Regions from separate parts of the Streptomyces sp. NPDC015171 genome, predicted to be linked through region 1. Evidence: riboswitches for the same ligand, from Rfam matches in the RefSeq annotation. Region 1 holds a riboswitch; each other region holds the start of a gene.
The links. A riboswitch is a leader RNA that binds a small molecule or an ion and turns the genes downstream of it on or off. The one in region 1 is predicted to bind cobalamin.

Region 2: another riboswitch for cobalamin. It lies ahead of ACF073_RS40155 ((2Fe-2S) ferredoxin domain-containing protein); the one in region 1 lies ahead of ACF073_RS38640 (CbtB-domain containing protein).
Region 3: another riboswitch for cobalamin. It lies ahead of ACF073_RS00920 (ribonucleoside-diphosphate reductase subunit alpha); the one in region 1 lies ahead of ACF073_RS38640 (CbtB-domain containing protein).

What each region holds. Positions count from the first base shown of each region.
Region 1 covers NZ_JBIBUO010000027.1:13,720-16,960, forward strand. Annotated here, with positions in the region: gene mmsB (3-hydroxyisobutyrate dehydrogenase) at 1-857, shown strand, start outside; gene ACF073_RS38635 (enoyl-CoA hydratase) at 854-1,645, shown strand; cobalamin riboswitch at 1,721-1,858, shown strand; gene ACF073_RS38640 (CbtB-domain containing protein) at 1,897-2,109, shown strand; gene ACF073_RS38645 (CbtA family protein) at 2,132-2,884, shown strand; gene ACF073_RS38650 (hypothetical protein) at 3,009-3,241, shown strand, end outside.
Region 2 covers NZ_JBIBUO010000031.1:54,527-57,767, reverse strand. Annotated here, with positions in the region: gene ACF073_RS40165 (cobalamin-binding protein) at 1-3, shown strand, start outside; gene ACF073_RS40160 (DUF4430 domain-containing protein) at 16-504, opposite strand; cobalamin riboswitch at 659-794, opposite strand; gene ACF073_RS40155 ((2Fe-2S) ferredoxin domain-containing protein) at 874-1,272, opposite strand; cobalamin riboswitch at 1,333-1,455, opposite strand; gene ACF073_RS40150 (alpha/beta hydrolase family protein) at 1,554-2,423, opposite strand; gene ACF073_RS40145 (hypothetical protein) at 2,448-2,675, opposite strand; gene ACF073_RS40140 (class I SAM-dependent methyltransferase) at 2,645-3,241, opposite strand.
Region 3 covers NZ_JBIBUO010000001.1:191,191-194,431, reverse strand. Annotated here, with positions in the region: gene ACF073_RS00920 (ribonucleoside-diphosphate reductase subunit alpha) at 1-1,959, opposite strand, end outside; cobalamin riboswitch at 2,086-2,226, opposite strand; gene mctP (monocarboxylate uptake permease MctP) at 2,653-3,241, opposite strand, start outside.

The sequences.
Region 1 (3,241 bases):
GTGCCCCCATGGCCGCCAACCTGGTCAAGGCCGGGCACCGGGTGCGCGGCCACGACCTCGCGGCCGACGCCGTGGACGGCGCCGCACGGACGGGTGTCGAGGCCGCCGCCACAGCGGCCGAGGCGGTGGCCGGCGCCGACCTGGTCATCACCATGCTGCCCGCCGGACGGCACGTCCTGGACCTCTACGACACCCTGCTCCCGGCGGCCCGGCTCGGCACCCTCTTCGTCGACTGCTCCACCATCGACGTCGCCGACGCCCGCGCCGCCCACGAACGCGCCGCCGCCGCCGGGATGCGCGCCCTGGACGCACCCGTCTCCGGCGGCGTGGTCGGCGCCGAGGCCGCCACGCTCACCTTCATGGCCGGCGGGGGAGGGGCGGAGTTCGCCGAGGCACGGCCACTGCTGGAGGCCATGGGCAAGAAGGCCGTCCACTGCGGTGACGCCGGGGCCGGACAGGCCGCCAAGATCTGCAACAACATGATCCTCGGCATCTCCATGATCGCCGTCAGCGAGGCGTTCGTCCTCGGCGAGAGCCTGGGCCTGTCCCACCAGGCGCTGTACGACGTCGCCTCCACGGCGTCCGGGCAGTGCTGGGCCCTCAGCGTCAACTGCCCCGTCCCGGGCCCGGTCCCGGCGAGCCCGGCCAACCGGGACTACCGTCCCGGGTTCGCGGCCTCCCTCATGGCCAAGGACCTGGGCCTCGCGGCCAACGCGGTACGGGAGGGCGGGGTGCACGCCGAACTCGGGCTGCGCGCCGCCGAGGTGTACGCGGCCTATGCCGAACGGGTCGGCGCCGAGGAGGACTTCTCCGGCATCGTACGCACCATCAGGGAACAGAGCGGAGAGCACGCATGACCACGGAAGTACCCGTCGAGTACGAGACGATCCTCGTCGAACGCAGGGGCCGCACCGCCCTGCTCACCCTGAACCGGCCCAAGGCCCTCAACGCCCTCGACCTCCAGGTCATGCACGAGATGGCGGCCGCCACCGAGGCCCTGGACCGGGACCCGGACTGCGGCTGCATCGTGATCACCGGGTCGGCGAAGGCGTTCGCGGCCGGCGCCGACATCAAGGAGATGCAGCCGCAGGGCTACCTGGACATGTACCTCGCCGACTGGTTCGCCGCCTGGGACCGGCTCGGCCGGCTGCGCACCCCGACCGTGGCCGCCGTCGCCGGGTACGCCCTCGGCGGCGGCTGCGAACTCGCCATGCTCTGCGACATCCTGCTCGCCGCCGACACGGCCGTCTTCGGCCAGCCCGAGATCAAACTCGGCGTGATCCCCGGCATCGGCGGCTCCCAGCGGCTGACCCGGGCGGTCGGCAAGGCCAAGGCCATGGAGCTGTGCCTGACCGGGCGCACCATGGACGCGGCCGAGGCCGAGCGCGCCGGGCTCGTCTCCCGGGTCGTGCCCGCCGACGAACTGCTCAGCGAGGCCATGGCCGTGGCCGAGACCGTCGCGGGCATGTCGCTGCCGGTGGCGATGATGGCGAAGGAGGCGGTCGGACGGGCCTTCGAGACCACGCTCGCCGAAGGCGTCCGCTTCGAACGGCGGCTGTTCCACGCGGTGTTCGCGACCGCCGACCAGAAGGAGGGCATGGCCGCCTTCGCGGCCAAGCGCCCGCCGGAGTTCCGCCACCGCTGACCCACCCGGCACAGGACGGTGTCCGCCGGTGCGAGAGAAAGATCCCATCGAGCGGACACGGTCTTGGCCATGGTCCTGACACGCGGTACGGTCTGTGCGATATCGACGACGGTACTGCGGAAGCCGGTGGAAATCCGGCACGGTCGCGCCACTGTGTGCGAGAACCCCGGTGGGTGCTCGTGAGTCAGACCCGCGGCCGTCGTCCTGTGCACCACCGAGATGGGACGCGAGCTCCCAGAGGAGGTTCTGCCATGGCGCAGACCGTCGCCCAGCCGACAGCCACCACTCCCGCCAAGCTGCCGCTGAAGGCGATAGCTCCCTGGGCGGTCTTCTTCGGCATTCTCATGCTGGTCCTGCTGTACTTCGTCGGCGCCGAGCAGGGCGCCACGTCCGTGTTCAACGGCACGGACGTCCACGAGTGGGTCCACGACGCCCGCCACCTGCTCGGCTTCCCCTGCCACTGACGCGAGGGGACTCCGCACAGCCATGAACTCCGCAACCGTACGCAACCTCCTTGTGCGGGGCATGCTCGCCGGCCTCGCCGCCGGCGTGCTCGCCCTGATCGTGGCCTATCTCCTCGGTGAGCCGAGCGTGGACAAGGCGATCAGCTTCGAGGACGCCCACTCCCACGAGCACGAGATGGAGGTCGTCTCCCGCTCCCTGCAGTCCACCGCGGGCCTCGCCACCGGCGTCCTGGTCTACGGTGTCGCCTTCGGCGGCATCGCGGCGCTCGCCTTCTGCTTCGCGCTGGGCCGTGTCGGCCGCTTCGGCCCGCGTGCCACCGCGCTCCTGCTGTCGGGCTGCGCGCTGCTCGCCGTGTACGTCGTGCCGTTCCTGAAGTACCCGGCCAACCCGCCGTCGGTCGGCGAGCCCGACACCATCGGCAAGCGGACCACCCTGTACTTCCTGATGATGGTGCTCAGCGTCCTGCTGGCGGTCGGCGCCACCATCCTGGGCAAGCGCCTGGCGCCCAGCCTCGGTACCTGGTGGGCGACCGTCGCGGCGGTCGTCGCCTTCGCCGTGGTGATCGGCCTGGCCTACGAGTTCCTGCCGGTCGTCAACGAGGTCCCGGCGGACTTCCCGGCCGCCCTGCTGTGGCGGTTCCGGCTGTCCGCGCTGGCCATCCAGACGGCGCTGTGGGGCGGCTTCGGCCTCGCCTTCGGCGAGCTGGCCGAGCGGGTGCTGAACCCGGCCCCGGCGAGGGCCGCGAGCGAGCGGGCGGTTCCGGCCGCGCACTGATTCCATCCGGACAGCAGAGGGCCCTTGGGAACCATCCGAGGGCCCTCTCGCGTTCCCCGGACACCGAACAGAAGCACCGGACCGGCGGCTCGCGGAGCACTCAGGCGAGGAGCGGAGGAACCGAGTGGCCAGAACCCCCCAGCCGCGCCGCATCACCCTCGGTGGCCGCGAGGCGGTCGCCCTCACCGTGGCGGAGTACGAGCAACTGGTCGCCAGCCGACGGCAGATCGGCGGCCAGAGCGCCCGGGTCCGGGTGCTGGCGCAGCAGGCGAAGCGCACCGAACAGCTCCTGCACGACCTGGAGACACTGATCGGCACCCCCGGCGAGACCTGCCGGGGGCAGGCACAGCCCGCGCC
Region 2 (3,241 bases), on a different contig from region 1:
TGACTGGGGCGGGGGTCAGAACGCCGTCCAGGTGAACGCCACCGCGTCTCCGGCGTTCAGCTGGAACTGGCAGCCGCCCACCGGGGTGGGGGTGCCGTTGACGGAGATGTTCCAGTAGGCCGCGCCACCGCCGCTGACCTTCTTGATGGTGTCGACGGAGAAGTCGTCGAACGAGGCGTACCAGGTGCCGTCCCAGCGGAAGTGGTGCTTGCGGGCGGCGTCGTCGAGGGCCGCCGTGGGCGTCGGCACGGCCGAGGGGTGGGCGGCGCCGTTGGTGCCGTCGCATCTGTGGGTGCCGCCGGTGGCGGTGGTGACGTCATGTCCGCGGGTTCTGATCTTTCCCTTGAACAGCAGGCCGTCCGGTCCGTTCACGGTCAGGGTGACCTTCACGGGGGCGTTCGTGCCGGGCGCGCTGTGGGCGTGGGCGGTGGCGGGCATGGCGGCCAGCGCGAGTCCGAGAGCGGTCGCGGCGAGCGCGGTGCGGTGTGCGGAGGTGCGGTGCACGGTGGGAGCCTTCCGGTGGAGGGCGGTCCGCGGCCCGTCACCGAGCGAGCGGCCCCGGGGCGGGGGACGGCGGGACCCGCGCACGGGACGGCACACCGGCCCCGGGGCACCGGGACGAGGCTCTCGGCTTCGCGCTGCGGACCATGACAGTGGGAAGCGGTTCACGGCACGCGCCGGGTGCTCCGACTCGCGGCCGGCCGGCCGCACACGGTTGCAGGTCAGCGCCGGATTCCCACCGGCTTCCCCCGGTCACGCACCTATGCGGTCGTGGTGCGGACGGTTCACGCGCGTACGCCGATCACGTTCGTCACGGCGCATGGCGCGAACCGGCCCGATTCTAGGGTGATTTGACGTCCTTGAGCCAGGTCTTCACGCCTCGTCGCGCCGCCCCGGCGCGGTGAAGGCGTAGAGGTCGAGGATCTCCGGCAGGGGGGCCACGCCCGGCCCGCCCGCCCGGACCCAGCCGACGATGTCCTCGGTCGCGTCCTGGTCGTTGACGAGTCCCAGCCAGACCGGCCGGCCGCCGGCGGCCCGCCCGGCGGCGGACGGCTGGACGACGATGACATTGGCCTGGTCGCACACGTCGAGGCAGTCGGAGATCCGCACCGGTACCTCGGCGCGCAGCCGCGCGGTCTGCGCCGCGTGGTCGATCCCGGTCACCTTGGGGCTGCCGCAGCAGCAGTCCCGGCACACGACGACCCGGCACGGCGCCGGGCCGCCCCCTGCCACGGCCTCGGCCGGCGTCTCGTCCAGCGGTCCTTCGGGCATGCCGCACCACTCCCCTCCCGGGGAGATCCGCCCCGGTGTCGTGTGAGGAGGCGACCGCGTGAGTCTCCTGGCTCCCGGGGCGCGGCTCGTCCGGCCTTCCCACCCGGGTCCGGGTGGTGGCCTGCCGGAACGCGCTCACCGGTCACAGTGGCGGGACCGCGCCGGATTCACACCGGCTTCCTCGGACCGCCGTCGCCCTATGTCGTCGATCATCATCCCATCGCCGGTACCGCCCCCGTCACCCGGCCGCCGGACAACAAGAGGTGTCCGGCGGCGGCAGGTCAGCTCAGCTGCCGCAGGAAGAAGGCGGCGGCCTCCCCGCCGACCCGCAACCGGGCATCCGGGTCGGCGGGTCGCGGCGCGAAGAAGTCGTCGTGGCGCACCCCGGGACCGGCCGAGCGACCGCTCGCCGTGGGAATGTGTTCCAGGTACGGCCTGGTGTCGACGTCGTACGGGGTGACGGTGTCCGCACCGCCCCAGCGGATCTCCACCGGCACCCGCACGCCCGCCAGGCTCTCCGGCGTCACTAACGCGCCGACTCCCGGGGCCACTTGGAAGACGGCGCGCACGCGCCGGTCCGTCAGGTCCGCTCCCGCGGCGTCCAGCGCGTGCCGCGTCGACTCGTCGTCCGGATGCTTCGCGCGCAGCGCCTCCAGCACACCGGGGAACTCGGGGATCTCCGGCGGGGGCACCGCTCCGGTCAGCAGGGCCCGCACGACGCGCGGATCGACGCGGGCCCCGGCGAGGGCGGCCGCCGTATAGGCGCCGACGGAGAAGCCCGCCGCGCCGACCGGGCCGAGGGGCCGCTCCCGGGCGAGCGCGTCCAGGGCGAAGGAGACGTCCCGGGGCCGCTCCCACACATGAAGGAAGCCCTCCGGCTCGTAGCCGTCGACGAAGTTGTTGCCGTGGTGGTCCAGGGCGACCACGCGCAGGCCCGCCTCGCACAGCGGTCGTACCAGCCACTCCATGTCGCCGCCCGAGCCGCCGGTGCCGTGCGAGACGACGACCAGCGGGGCCGGCTCGGCGGCCGGACGGTCCGGCTCCCACTGGTAGAGGCGGACGGGACGCGGACGCCCCGGTTCTCGAAGGTCGGGGCGCAACTCGTCGTACAGCACACGTATGACGGGCTGTTCCCGGTCGGTGAGCGTCATGGCGGCATCCTACGAAGCCGTTGATCACCCGCCGGCGGGCCCGCCCAGCCGCGCCGTCGCGAGGTGGATCCTGAACGCGCGGGGGACGACACCCTCCGGTGTGGTGATGTCGCGCACCTCGGCGACGAAGTCCGCGCGCAGCCGCTCGACGGTCACCGCGTCGAGCGGGCCGAGGTCGTAGAGTCCGGAGACGGCCGCCCAGACCCGGGCGACCGGGCCGCTCAGATCGATGGGAACGGTCTCCCAGTCCACCGGGCCGAAGCCCGCCGGAGCGAGGACCTCGTCGAGCCCGTCGCGGCAGCGTGTCCTCCTGTCGCCCGGCGCCGGGATGCGTCGCGTGACGGGCGTCCTCTCGACCGTGCTCCGCAGCAGCGCGAGGAACCGCTCATAGGCCTCTCCGCCCGCGGCCCGCCGCCCACCACGCAGGCCGGCACCCCTCCGGGGGACAGCACGCGGGCGATCTCGGCCATGACCAGCTCGATCTCCCCCATCAGCATCAGGGCCATGGGGCAGACACAGGCGTCGAAGCCGTCGTCGGCGAAGGGCAAGTGCCTGGGCGCGGCCCGTCTCCAGCCGCGCCCCGGCGAGCGCCGGTCGGCGTCGTGCCGGCGCCACGGAGTCCGCGGACAGGTCGAGTCCGGCGAGGCGGTGCCGTTCGCAGGGAGGCGTGTCCGGTCTCTCCCCGGGCGGCGCGCGACGCGTTCCCGGGCGGCCGGCCCGGAGCCCGGACTCAGCCGTCCGGATGAGGCGCGGCAACCCGTTCGTGGGCGGCCGTCCGCCCCCCGGCGCCCGGGGGGCGGAGGAGGCTCGCGACTCAC
Region 3 (3,241 bases), on a different contig from region 1:
GCCCATGTCCTTGAGCTCCTGCACCAGGTAGGAGTTGACCTGGAGGAACTCACCGGACAGCGTCTCGCGCTTGAACAGGTTGGAGACCTGTGGCTCGATGCACTCGTACACACCCGCGATCGAGGCGATGGTGGCCGTCGGCGCGATGGCGAGGAGCAGCGAGTTGCGCATGCCGACCGCCGCGATCCGCTGACGCAGCGCGGCCCAGCGCTCCGGCCAGGTCAGCTCGACGTCGTAGTGGTCGGGGTGCAGGACACCCTTGGCCGTGCGGGTCTTCTCCCAGGCGGGCAGCGGGCCGTTGCGCTCGGCGAGGTCGGCGGAGGCCTCGTACGCGGCGAGCATGATGCGCTCGGCGATCCGCGTCGACAGGGCCTTGGCCTCGGCGGAGTCGAAGGGCAGACGCAGCTTGAAGAAGACGTCCTGCAGGCCCATCGCGCCGAGACCGACCGGGCGCCACTTGGCGTTGGAACGGCCCGCCTGCTCGGTCGGGTAGAAGTTGATGTCGACGACGCGGTCGAGGAAGGTGACGGCCGTGCGGACGGTCTCGTCCAGCCGCTCCCAGTCGATGTCGCCGTTGCTCACGAAGGCGCCGAGGTTGACCGAACCCAGGTTGCAGACCGCGGTCTCGCCGTCGTCCGTGACCTCCAGGATCTCCGTGCAGAGGTTGGAGGAGTGGACGACGTGGCCGGGCTCGGCGGTCTGGTTGGCGGTGCGGTTGGCGGCGTCCTTGAAGGTCATCCAGCCGTTGCCGGTCTGCGCGAGGGTGCGCATCATGCGGCCGTACAGCTCACGGGCCGGCATCGTCTTCTTCGCCAGGCCCGCCGCCTCGGCCTCGCGGTAGGCGGCGTCGAACTCCGCGCCCCACAGGTCGACCAGCTCGGGCACGTCCGCCGGGGAGAACAGCGACCACTGCCCGTCGGTGTTCACGCGGCGCATGAACTCGTCCGGGATCCAGTGCGCGAGGTTCAGGTTGTGGGTGCGGCGGGCGTCCTCACCGGTGTTGTCCCGCAGCTCCAGGAACTCCTCGATGTCGGAGTGCCAGGTCTCCAGGTACACGGCGGCGGCGCCCTTGCGCCGGCCGCCCTGGTTCACCGCGGCCACCGAGGCGTCCAGGGTCTTCAGGAACGGCACGATGCCGTTGGAGTGCCCGTTCGTCCCCCGGATCAGCGAACCGCGCGAGCGGATACGGGAGTACGACAGGCCGATGCCGCCGGCGTGCTTCGACAGCCGGGCGACCTGGTGGTACCGGTCGTAGATGGAGTCCAGCTCGTCCAGGGGCGAGTCCAGCAGGTAGCAGGACGACATCTGGGGGTGCCGGGTGCCGGAGTTGAAAAGAGTGGGGGAGGACGGGAGGTAGTCCAGGCGGCTCATCAGGCCGTAGAGCGCCGCGACCTCGTCCAGGGCCCGGGCCGTGTCGTCCTCGGCCAGACCGCTCGCCACGCGCAGCATGAAGTGCTGGGGCGTCTCGACGACCTTGCGGGTGATCGGGTGGCGCAGCAGGTAGCGGCTGTGCAGGGTGCGCAGGCCGAAGTAGCCGAAGCGGTCGTCGGCCGCACGGTCGACCAGCGCGTCCAGCCGCTCGGCGTGCAGCCGGACGAACTCCGCGGTGCGGTCGGCGACGAGGCCCTCGCGGTGCCCGACCGCGATGGACTCGGTGAAGGACGTCACGCCCTGCGAGGCGGCCTCGTCGCGGATCGCGAGGGTCAGCAGCCGGGCGGCCAGCTTCGAGTAGGCGGGGTCCTCGGAGATCAGACCGGCGGCGGCCTCCGTGGCCAGCTCGCGCAGCTCCGCCTCGTCGGCCCGGGCGGACCGGCCGCGCAGCGCGGCGGCGGCGACTCGTCCTGGGTCGGCGTCGGGCAGATCGACGGTCAACTCGGTCAGGGTCCGCAGCAACGCGGCACCGGGACCGTCGGTCTCCGGCTCGCTGACTGAAGCCGGTTCGGCTGGCGCGATGGTCACGTGGGGCTCTCCCTCGCTCGGCACGGGGGCCTGGCGGAGGGCAGGGGGCAGTCACGAGCGCACACGGCGGTCGCGTCCACCAGCCCACTCCACGAGGCCCGGACGTCGGAACGCACCCAGGCCAGGACGGCCGGGTGGGCTGTCGGCAGGCCTCGGACTGAACAGGCGCGTGGATATGCGCATGTACACCGTTGCGGGACAGTTCCGGAATCACACCGGATTCCCCTGCGACGACAGCGAGGACGAGCATACATCTAGTGCCGGGCTGTCGTGTCACCCCCAGATGTTGTGTCGGCGTGGCTTCATAGGGTCAACTCGCAGGCAGCCGGGGCGAAGACCGGCCGGCCCGGGGAAGGACGCCGGTCCCGCTCCGGCGTGCGAACGGCCCGGGGTGTCCGCCGGCCCGGTGGGCGCTGTGCGCGACCCGCCGGAGAGGACCGTGGGACGGCCTCCGGCGGCCCGCGCGCGCTCGGCACGGGCCCGCTCCGGGCCCCCTGGCTCCGAGGCGCCGGACGCTCTTCCCGAGGCCCGGGAGGCCGCCCTGGAGGTCGCCCGGGCGGTGCTCCCGCCGGGCGCGGCGCACCCGGCGCGGCCGGCCCGCCGGATCAGATGGCCCACGCCGTCGAGTCCGCCGGCGGGGTACGGCAACGGGCCGCCGGATGTCGCTCCGGCGGCCCGTCGAACGGTGCCCGGCTAGTGGCCCGCGCCCGCGGTCGCGGGCGGCAGCTCCACCGCGACGCCCGGGTCGCCGGCGTCGGCCGTGTAGTCCTCCGGCCTGGTCTCGTCGATGCCGTCGGGGGCCTTCAGGGCCTTCAGGACGACCGTGAGGACCACGGAGACCGCGACGTTCAGGACGAACGCCGTCAGGCCGATGTAGCCGATCTCACCGATGCCCGGGATCTCCTTGGAGGAGCCGCCGAAGTGCTTCTGGGTCGGGGAGGCGACCCCGTACGCGGCAGCCGTGCCGTAGACCATGCCGACCGCCCAGCCGGCCAGCAGCGCCCAGCGGTGGAACCAGCGGGTGAACAGGCCGCCGACCAGGGCCGGGAAGGTCTGCAGGATCCAGATGCCGCCCAGCAGCTGGAAGTTGATGGCGACCGTCTTGTCCATGGTGAGGACGAAGACCAGGGCGCCGACCTTCACCAGCAGGGAGACCAGCTTGGAGACCTTGGTCTCCTGCGCGGGCGTGGCGTCCGGCTTGATGAAGTCCTTGTAGATGTTCCGGGTGAAGAGGTTGGCCGCCGCGATGGACATGATCGCCGCCGGCACCAGGGCGCCGATG